Pelagibaculum spongiae: one gene and its partner. The protein of the gene in region 2 interacts with the protein of the main gene of each other region in a pairwise test. Links are inferred from orthologs where the notes say so. Each region holds a gene or a part of one and is shown on either strand. Other genes may lie near its edges.

The links.
Region 1: the proteins of DC094_RS21555 (region 2) and pepP interact in binary tests that used the Escherichia coli proteins (3 or more experiments, as listed by UniProt). The link is inferred for Pelagibaculum spongiae from one-to-one orthologs.

What each region holds. Positions count from the first base shown.
Region 1 is NZ_QDDL01000001.1:1,070,307-1,074,530, forward strand. What follows is about bases 1-2,964. They hold pepP (Xaa-Pro aminopeptidase), read right to left. Parts: upstream 2,174-2,964; coding sequence 827-2,173; downstream 1-826. Other genes in these bases: ubiH (2-octaprenyl-6-methoxyphenyl hydroxylase), read right to left, coding at 1-579; DC094_RS04565 (UPF0149 family protein), read right to left, coding at 2,229-2,804. Also shown: DC094_RS04570 (TIGR02449 family protein), read left to right, coding at 2,985-3,185; DC094_RS04575 (cell division protein ZapA), read left to right, coding at 3,188-3,502; DC094_RS04585 (5-formyltetrahydrofolate cyclo-ligase), read left to right, coding at 3,762-4,224.
Region 2 is NZ_QDDL01000017.1:21,231-26,652, reverse strand. The notes cover bases 1,012-3,912. They hold DC094_RS21555 (aminoacyl-histidine dipeptidase), read right to left. Parts: upstream 3,239-3,912; coding sequence 1,784-3,238; downstream 1,012-1,783. Other genes in these bases: DC094_RS21550 (hypothetical protein), read left to right, coding at 3,553-3,738; DC094_RS21560 (hypothetical protein), read right to left, coding at 1,012-1,520. Outside these bases: DC094_RS21565 (nucleoid-associated protein), read left to right, coding at 1-104; more of DC094_RS21560, read right to left, coding at 156-1,011; DC094_RS21545 (DUF2251 domain-containing protein), read left to right, coding at 4,061-4,465; DC094_RS21540 (NifU family protein), read right to left, coding at 4,506-5,114; DC094_RS21535 (monovalent cation:proton antiporter family protein), read left to right, coding at 5,266-5,422. UniProt on the Escherichia coli protein: Dipeptidase with broad substrate specificity. Requires dipeptide substrates with an unblocked N-terminus and the amino group in the alpha or beta position.

The DNA of each region.
Region 1 (4,224 bases), on a different replicon or contig from region 2:
ATGCACGCCATCAGATGTTTCAATCGCTATTTGGCAACTATTTTTATTTTGCTGCAACGAGGCTAATTTAGCCGGACAAATTAAATGAATATTATCGGTTTGGGCAATTTTTTGGTGCAGCACTTGACCTAAAGGACGCACTTCAATGACATAACCTAAGGCATCTAGCCCAATACTTTGCGGCTGAATTCGGGTAACACCAAAACGACCCTTGTCTGAAACATGAATCGATCTAATCGGCTGGCAATGGGGTTCAAGCTGCGGCCACAGATTAATATTTCGAAACAAATTAGCCGATGCCTGCGCCAATGCAATGCTTCGATCATCATAACTGGGCTGTAAATTTGAGCTGGGCTCAACAGCTTCTACAATGCCGATTTTCCAGCCTTGAGGTGCCAAGGCCAGCGCCAAAGAAGCGCCTGCCATACCACCACCACAAATCAGAATATCGAAATCGATTGATTGATCCATTTTTAACTCGGGTTTTGCTGCAACAGAGATTTTAACGTAATTATTAAGCCGTTGTTCATGAGCTTTTTTAATCCACAGCTTCCATCCTTGGCTTATGGATCCCTGCATTCGGCTTTGGCATCCTGCGTCGCCCTAATCCGTGCATCCATTCACTTCCATGCTCGGGATGACGGGTTCTGAGTCTAAATTTTACCGCTACAGGTAAAAGTAGACTCGTCATCCTCATCAGGGAGGGTGGGGATCCAATCACAGGGACTATGAAAACGAGTAAAACAAACAGCTGTCAAAGTTATGTTAAATGCTTCTACTAATAAAAAAATACCCTTTAAAGTTATCTAAAGGGTATTTTAAGCGGTTATTTATTTCGTTGCCCCATCAGGGTTTCAATTTCTTCCACTGATTTCACAACATCTGCTGATAAGTTTTCGTAACCAGATTCAGTCACCAAAATATCGTCTTCAATTCGAATGCCGATATTCCAGTATTTTTCATCTACATCATCGCTTGGACTGATGTATAAACCAGGTTCGATGGTCATTACCATACCTGGCTCAAGCTTGCGCCATTCACCATCAATTTTATATTTACCGCAGTCGTGAACATCAATCCCCAGCCAGTGGCCGGTCTTGTGCATGAAAAATGGCTTATAAGCTTCTTTTTCAATTAATTCTTTTACATCGCCTTTTAAAATACCCAGTTCAACCAGACCAGAAGTCAGCGCTTGCAGCGTTGCCTGATGTGGATGATCAAAAGTATTACCCGGCTTAACTTGCTCGATTGAGGCTAACTGCGCATTTAATACTATTTGGTATAATTCGCGCTGCGGCTCAGAGAATTTTCCATCAACCGGGAAAGTACGCGTAATGTCACCCGCGTATTTGCGGAATTCTGCGCCGGCATCGATCAGAACCATATCGCCGTGTTTTAACAGCTGGTTATTTTCGATGTAATGCAAAATACAGGCATTTTCGCCACCACCAACAATGCTTGAGTAGGCTTCATCTCGACAGCCCATTCGTGCAAATTCATGGCAGATTTCTGCTTCCAGTTGATATTCATTTAAACCGGAATGAGACTTCTCCATTGCCCGGGTATGGCCCATCGCAGAGACTTTACCGGCATAACGCATTTGCTCTGCTTCAGCGGCAGATTTAAACAAACGCATTTCATGAATTAAAGGTTCAATATCTTCAAAGCGCTGGGGTGCGGCAATACCAGTACGCACTCGGCCTCTAACAACATTTAATGCTTTTTCTGCAGTAGCTTGCAGATCATTACCACGTGCTAATGGCAAATAAACCGTGTCGCGGTCTTCCATTAATGCCGGTAGCATTTCGTCTAACTTGCTGATCGAAAAAGCTTGATCTGCACCATAAATTTCTTTGGCGCCATCTTGGCCTGCTCGACGACCTGTCCATTGTTCCATCTCCGGATTGCGATCACGGCAGAACAAAATGTACTCGCCTTCTTTACGGTTTGGCGCAATTACCATCACCGCTTCTGGCTCGTCAAATCCGGTCAGGTACCAGAAATTACTATTTTGACGATAGCCATATTCCGCATCACCATTGCGAATTGGATGATCGGCTGCCGCCAGTAACATTAACCCATCAGTTGCCAGCTGAGATTTCAGCTGCTCACGCCGCGATGCAAATTCCTCGGCGGTAATATCCAGTGGCATTTCCATGTTTTTTTTGCTCACTTTTAATTTTAAATCCTTAACAAACGCAGCCCCCGGCTACGTCTGACCACCGCTATTAATGCAGTCGTTCGTCGTCGCCTGGCTCTAAACCTTCTGGCGCATAATCATTAAAAATTAACTGGGCAGCAACCCTGACAAACTCATGAATTTCTTCAAAAGCTGCTTCAGTTTCGTCCATGTCATCTTCTTCATCGATATCGAACTGGGTGACACCCAAGTTACGCATATCAATTAATGCTTCACCAACAGTAGGATCGTCAGGTTCTTTTTCATTTTGACCGGTCAGCGCAAAACCGGTCATAAAACCGCGCACCCAGCTAGTTAAAGCGTCAGCGCGGGCTGCCAAGCCAGCAGATTCATCAGGTATTAATGGTGAAAAACTAAAGTCTGACTGAACAAAACCTTCGGTCGTCATGCGATAAAAGATTCGTAGCAGATCAATCTCTTGTTCTTCAAGATCGGCTTCGCCACCAAACATCGCCTCCATCCAGTCTTTCAAACCGGGCGTATGAGCAGAGCACATTAGTCCACAAAGCAAACCTTGTGATTCCGGTGTTTCGGCCAAAGCGCCGTGTTTATCAAGCAGTTCTTCAAACTGCTGCAGTTGTGGCCATTCGGCAAGTGTTTGCATTTGCGGGTGTCCGTCAGACTAATAAAACAGCAGCCAATCTTACCATTGAGGGTCTATCATATACAGCAGCCGTTGACCGGCAATTAGCCTATCTCTATATTGGCTACTTAAATGGGTGTATAAAGTTTAAAATCGGTATACCACTTACCAGTCGCAATTCCCCGGAAAACGGAAAGTTCCATGTTGCCAGAACATCTGAGCCAGCTTGAAAATCGAATTGATACCCTGATCGCTCTTTGCGAACGACTTCAGGAAGAAAATGCCGCCCTGCGCCGCAGCCAAGCACTGTTGATGCAAGAACGCAGTGATATGGTCAAGCACCAACAGCAAGCCGGCGAACGCCTTGAAGCACTTATATCCATGCTTCAAACAGCGGAGTAATCATGTCCGGCAAAAAAATTTCCATTACCCTTCTGGGAAAAAAACACCAATTATTTTGCCCAGCAGGCGAAGAAGCTGCATTGCATCGCAGTGTTGAATATCTTGAGACTCGCCTTCAGGAATCTAGCGAAAAAGCCAGCTTGCTCAGCTATGAAAGAGTTTTAATGATAACGGCATTAAACATGGCCAATGAGCTGCTTAGAGCAGAAGTCAGTAAAGCGCAAGTAGATATGGAGCTTCATCAGCGTATTTCTGCTCTGCATGAGAATATTGATCAACTTTTACTTCAGCAGCGACAAATGGAGCTGCCAGATTGATGAAAATCTGATAGATTTAATACACCTTCTGGGGCAAGCGATAGTAGGCCAGTTCTTGAGCCGATAATCACACGCCGGGAACCGATTTTGATGTGGTGTGCATGTCCGTTTAGCGGAAAGCCTAAAATGTCATTCTGGTACCCACTTGAACCCTCGGGTTCGAGAGCGTTCACCTACAACGCTGCCCTGGTTGGTGTTAATTTCTACAGTAACAATTTATGTTAAGCTGGCGATTGTTAATTGATCTCAGCTGCACATCATGAACACTCCAAGCAACCAACAACCTCCATCTGATCCCAGAGCTTTACGGCGGCATTTGCGCCAAGCCCGACGTGCGATCTCTATTAGCCAAAGACAACAACTTGACCTGCAAATTTGTCAGCACCTTTTGCAACTGCCACAACTTGACAAGCCCTGCAAGATTGCTTTTTATATGGCTGGCGATGGCGAAGCTGATATTTTACATGCAGCGCTGAGTTTGATGAAACAAGGCCACCAATTCTACCTGCCAATTATTGACTCTGATGGAACCAACCGATTACGTTTCGGTTTATGGCAACCTGACTGCGCCATGAAGGCCAATCGGTTTGATATTGCAGAACCTGATGTTGCCTTTAAAGACCAGCTGACTGGACTGCAGTTAGATTTAATTTTTATGCCACTGGTAGGGTTTGATTTAACGGGCAATCGACTGGGTATGGGCGGCGGATTTTATGATCGAA
Region 2 (5,422 bases):
CCTTCAAGCAGGAATTGTTAGGTGACCGGGTTATTTATGATGTGGCCAGCGATACCTTAACCATTAAGGGTTTGCCTAAAGGCTTGAAAAAACAACTAAGTTAATTTCATAAACAAGCCGCTTTAATTCAATCATTAAAGCGGCTTGATTTACCCCTACTTTTTAAATTTTCTTCGGAAAAGTAAAACACCTAGCATCACTAGCCCGCCACTCCAAATCACACCTGCACCGCTAATAGAAGTTTGAAACGGAGTTTCAGAAGTATCCTCTGGTGGTATATATGGTGGTAGCGCTGAAGCATCGACTGGAATAGATAATATCTGACTTAATCCAAGAAAATCTGTTGCAACAACCGTTATTTGGTCAATAGAACGAAATGTTTCTGGCACTTGGTAAGTAAGCGTTACTTGATTGCCTGTAGATAAATCTAGAGAAGCAGCCTCCGACATCACTTGTGAGCTAACAGCCCAACTGACATCGTCCAACTCTAAATCTACCGCTGTTAAATCGATTGTTCTAACTAACTGCGCAGCCTGTGGATTCAACCCACTATCGTCAGCAATCGTAATTTGAGGCGCGGTATTCGTTGGTTCAGTATCGTAATACCAATTAACATTTTCTTCGACAGCAACAGTCACTGATACCAGCACATCGGTATCTGCTGCTAGCTGTCGTTTAGAATATGAAAAACGTGATATCGCATTATCAATACTGGCGGTTCTGATTCTAATATCTGCTGGCTGATTTCGGCCAACAAAATTAAAGCGAACTCGATAGTCGTCTTCTGTATTTGCAATTCTATCAATTCCAGAGCGAGCCAACCTCAATGTATTCGCATCATCCGCAGCCAAACGTCGACGAGTGAAATTATTTGGCAAAGGGTCAAACATCACTGAACTAGTGTATTGACCATACCCCCCGCCTCTAGAAACACTTTCATTAGCATTTGATGCAAATGAATGACTAGAAGGTAAGTGCTCCAAGTCTACAGACATGGTGCTAGAATCCGCTATTTCTGGCGCAGCAAATGGGTTATTTCTTCCTCGTTCAAACCAAAAATAATTAACATCATCTCCGCGAATATCATCATGTGATCCTGAGCGAGAATCTGGACCTTTGCTTCTATTTAGCATGCCATCAGCACCAGCACCTGCAACGGTAAAATACCCATCCGCAGAGCTGGTCAAGCCTTGAGAAAAACCAAATAGTTGCAATAACACTGCTTGCAAATCATGACCAAAAGGCAAAGACGCGTCTAATTGGGCGTTGTTATTGCTCCATGTTAATCGCGTGTAGTGATTGAGCGTGTTAATCAAAGTTGCTTCAAATCGATCTGGGTCTGACAGTTCAGCATCATCAAAAGAAACCGTCAGAGTTACTACACCACCTTGCCCGGTATAACCCATTGGATGAGTAATACGAGTTGGCTGGGAGGGATTGGCACTAATAAAAACACCTGCAGTTGCAGATATACTGAACAACAATAGTAAACCGGCACCCAGACTTTTGATTTCAATCATAATTTAAGCCTTATAAAAAACGAATCGCTGTTGCTACTCGGCAGTTCGAAATTAAACAAACAGGTCTAAGACTAGGCACCCTCCCCCCGAGAATCGACTAACCAGTTAACAACATTGATTTTTTAAAGGCTATTTTTTTCAAATTAAAACATTCATCACTGAATGCTATGTCGCAACAGCATCCTGTCTGCATGCAAAATACATTACCTGTAAATAAAAAAAGCCGATCATAAGACCGGCTTTCAACTACATACTTAAATTTTTTAACGATCTATCGATTCTAAAGTGGCTGATAACAAGGTCCAAAATTGCTGCACTGAAGAAATACTCATTTTCTCAGCTGGTGAGTGAGGATATTTAATCGTCGGGCCAATCGAGATCATTTCCATTGCCGGATAAGCCGCAGAGAAAATACCGCACTCCAAACCCGCATGGATTACCTTCACTTTCGCTGGCTGATTAAATAATCGCTGATGAACTGCCTGAAATTGAGTCAGCAGGCCAGAACTAACTCTTGGTTGCCAGCCAGGGTAAGCACCTTCAAATGCTACATCGGCATTCATTAAACGGAAGCAATCAGCGATCGATTCCGCTAAATTTTGCCGAGCACTATCTTTCAAACTGCGAACCAGCGAGAAAACTTGCAACTCACCTTTTTTCAGTTTTACGATACCAATATTGGAAGATGTTTCGACAACGCCAGCTACTTCATCAGACATTTGTTGCACACCATTTTGTACTGCATGCATCACCTGCAAGAACTTACGCTGTTCAACCATATGTAAGCCGAAAAGTTCGATATCCCGGTCAATCATTTCAGCTTGCAGCTGCATGTTTGGTTCGCTAATCGAAGACTCACTGGCAATGCTGGCAAAAACACTTTGCACCAGCTGCTGAAATTCAGCCACTTTACTGGCGGTTACAGCAACCACCACATCAGCAGTTGATGGAATTGCATTTCGTAAACCACCGCCATCCATGCTGACCAAACGGAAGTCAATCGATTGAAGCTTTCGCAACAAGCGAACCATTAATTTAATCGCGCTGATACGACCAGAATTAATATTGATGCCAGAGTGGCCGCCCTTTAAACCGCTAACACTCAATTTAACCGGAATGAACTCTGGCGCTAATGGTTGCTGCTCCAGCGAGGAAGTCACTGTGACATCAACACCGCCGGCACAACCGACATACACTTCACCTTCATCTTCCGAATCTAGGTTAAGCAGATATTTACCTTGTAATAGATTTGGCTTGAGTCCAAAGGCACCGTCCATGCCATCTTCTTCATTGACTGTTAGCAACACTTCCAAAGGACCGTGCTGTAAATATGGATCGTCCAGAATAGCCAGAGCTGCTGCAACGCCTGCGCCATTGTCGGCACCTAAAGTAGTGCCATTAGCCGTAACCCAGTCACCCTCAATCAGAGTCTCAATTGGGTCCATCTTAAAGTCATGCAAGCTGTCCGGCTCTTTTTGCGGCACAATATCTAAGTGTCCTTGCAAAACAATACCTGGTATATGCTCTTTACCTTTACGTGCAGGCTTGCGAATGATCAGGTTGCCGGCTTCATCTTTGATGCATTGCAGACCTTTTCGATCGGCATACCCCTGAATCCATTCGCTGACCCGTGCTTCATGACCTGAAGGACGAGGAATCTGACACAAGCCTTCGAAATGGCGCCAAAAGGATTCTGGGACTAGTTGGCTGAGAGACATTCATTACTCCTGAGGTAAGCCCAAGCAGATAACATTTAGTGCAAAGACTGCTTGTTTCGGCCTAATAAAAAAATTCAATTTAATCTATGACTATAGATATAGCCCACAAGCACCAAGCTCAACCGACCCAAGTCAATAAAAGGCTATAGCTGACATTCACTCGTTTTATCAGGCCTAACTACCTTCCATTTGCCACAAAACGGTCACAGTTAAATTGTTGAATATAAAAATCAGCAAGTTATTCTAAGACTGGACAGGCTAAATCACCTGACACCCTGCAGTCACTCACCAACCTTCATTCTCCAGGAGGCAATATGCAGCGGATTTCACCCGATAGGTTTTGTATTGCAAAGCAGCAAGGACGACTGGTAAGCGCGACCGTTTTAGGGAAACGTCGAGATGGCTATCTACTGGGAAATAAATTTGTTTTTACCAAGCAACAAGATTGCTGGCTTGAGTGCCAACCAGGAGAATTCGCTCAAGTTAAGGTTTGGCGGTAGTCAATTGAAAGGACATTCCTACAAGAAATAAAAATAAATTATTCTAGACAAAATGCAGACAAAAAAAAGGCCCGGGTTCCGAGGATAGCAGCCAGGGCCGAAGGGGGTATGAGTCAAGGCGTTGACTCGATTTTGCCATGCTAACCAATCGGTCAGCCAAGGTCAATTTCACTAAGATAAAATCCTGAGCGATATCAGTGAGCCAGCTCAATTACGGTAGCGCTTTGAGTTGCTGATATACCCAAACTACTTCAAGGTGTGCGTCTTGAAGTAGTTTGGGTATATACTCCGCCGCCATACAGACTTGTCATTTCAGAACATCATGCCAACACCAATCATTACTGAAGAAGAAACCTTTTTAGTCGGCCAGGAATTGGTTGTAGAGTCACAAGCCAGCAATGGTCGATGGGGCGTCATATTTGAAGATGACGGTGTCCAAGGCATGCTTCATATGCTGGATTCCTCACTGACCGAGTCTCCTTTGCTAGAAACATTGACCATTTATTATGTGGAAGGTGTTGATAAGCCAGACCAGGATGTAGAGCTACAAATCGCTTGGTCAGAAAAGGAAGATGCCGTGGTATTAGTTTTAAATGACTACCCGCACGCCGTGGTAGATTTTTCCAAACAACAAGCTTGCTGTCGCTTAAATCGTGCGGTGAGTTATAACAATTGGAATGTAGACTATCGGTGGGATGACCAATTACTACAGCCGTTCACTAGCTAACGGATAGCCAGCACACTGGCTGCAGCAATCAATACTAATTCTACTTATAGAATGCGTTTTCAGTCACGCTGTGGTCAGTCATATCCTTAACGCCTTTCAGCTCAGGAATACGTTCTAGCAAGGTTTTTTCGACACCATCTTTTAGCGTCACATCGACCATGCCACAACCCTGACAACCACCACCAAACTGCAAAATAGCAACCGTGTCATCTTCGATCATTTCTATCAGTTGAACCATACCACCGTGAGCTGCCAGCGACGGGTTGACTTCATTCACTAAGAAATAAGTCACCTTATCTGATACCGAGCTGTTTTCATCAATATGAAAACGCTTGGCATTCGGCGCCTTAATGGTTAACTGGCCACCACCTAATTCATCAGAATCATAATCGACACTTGCCTCTTTCAAATAAGGCAGGCTTGGTTGATCAAGATGCATGATAAAACCATCAAATGGCAATTTAATATCCGCTTCTTGCTCTTCGCCTGGTCGACAATAGGCAAAACAGGTTTGGGCTTGTGGCGTACCACCTTGGCTGACAGAAACTCTGACCCCCATACCTTCTACATTTTGCTTAGCTAAAAGCTCAGCAAGGTAGGTGATTGCTTCAGGCGTTACTATGATTGAATCCAAAACTTGCTTACTCAATCTGGAATCTCCGTTAATTATGGCTATTACCAGCCCAACTCGCTCTTTATACGCCCAAAATTAACAATTTCAACCATAGAACAGATATGGATAAGACGAACTGCTAATTCTAGCTCTATGCTTGAAGGATGATTTAATAAACTCAAGCAGTATGAGCGAACATCTTCTTGCAGAATTTTTGGTGATGTTATCCGCTTCAGTGTTGGTGATTGCACTGTTGAGCCGACTGGCATTACCGGCAATATTGGGCTTTCTCTTGGTCGGTTTGGCAATCGGCCCACATGCATTAGCATTAGTGAATGATCAGC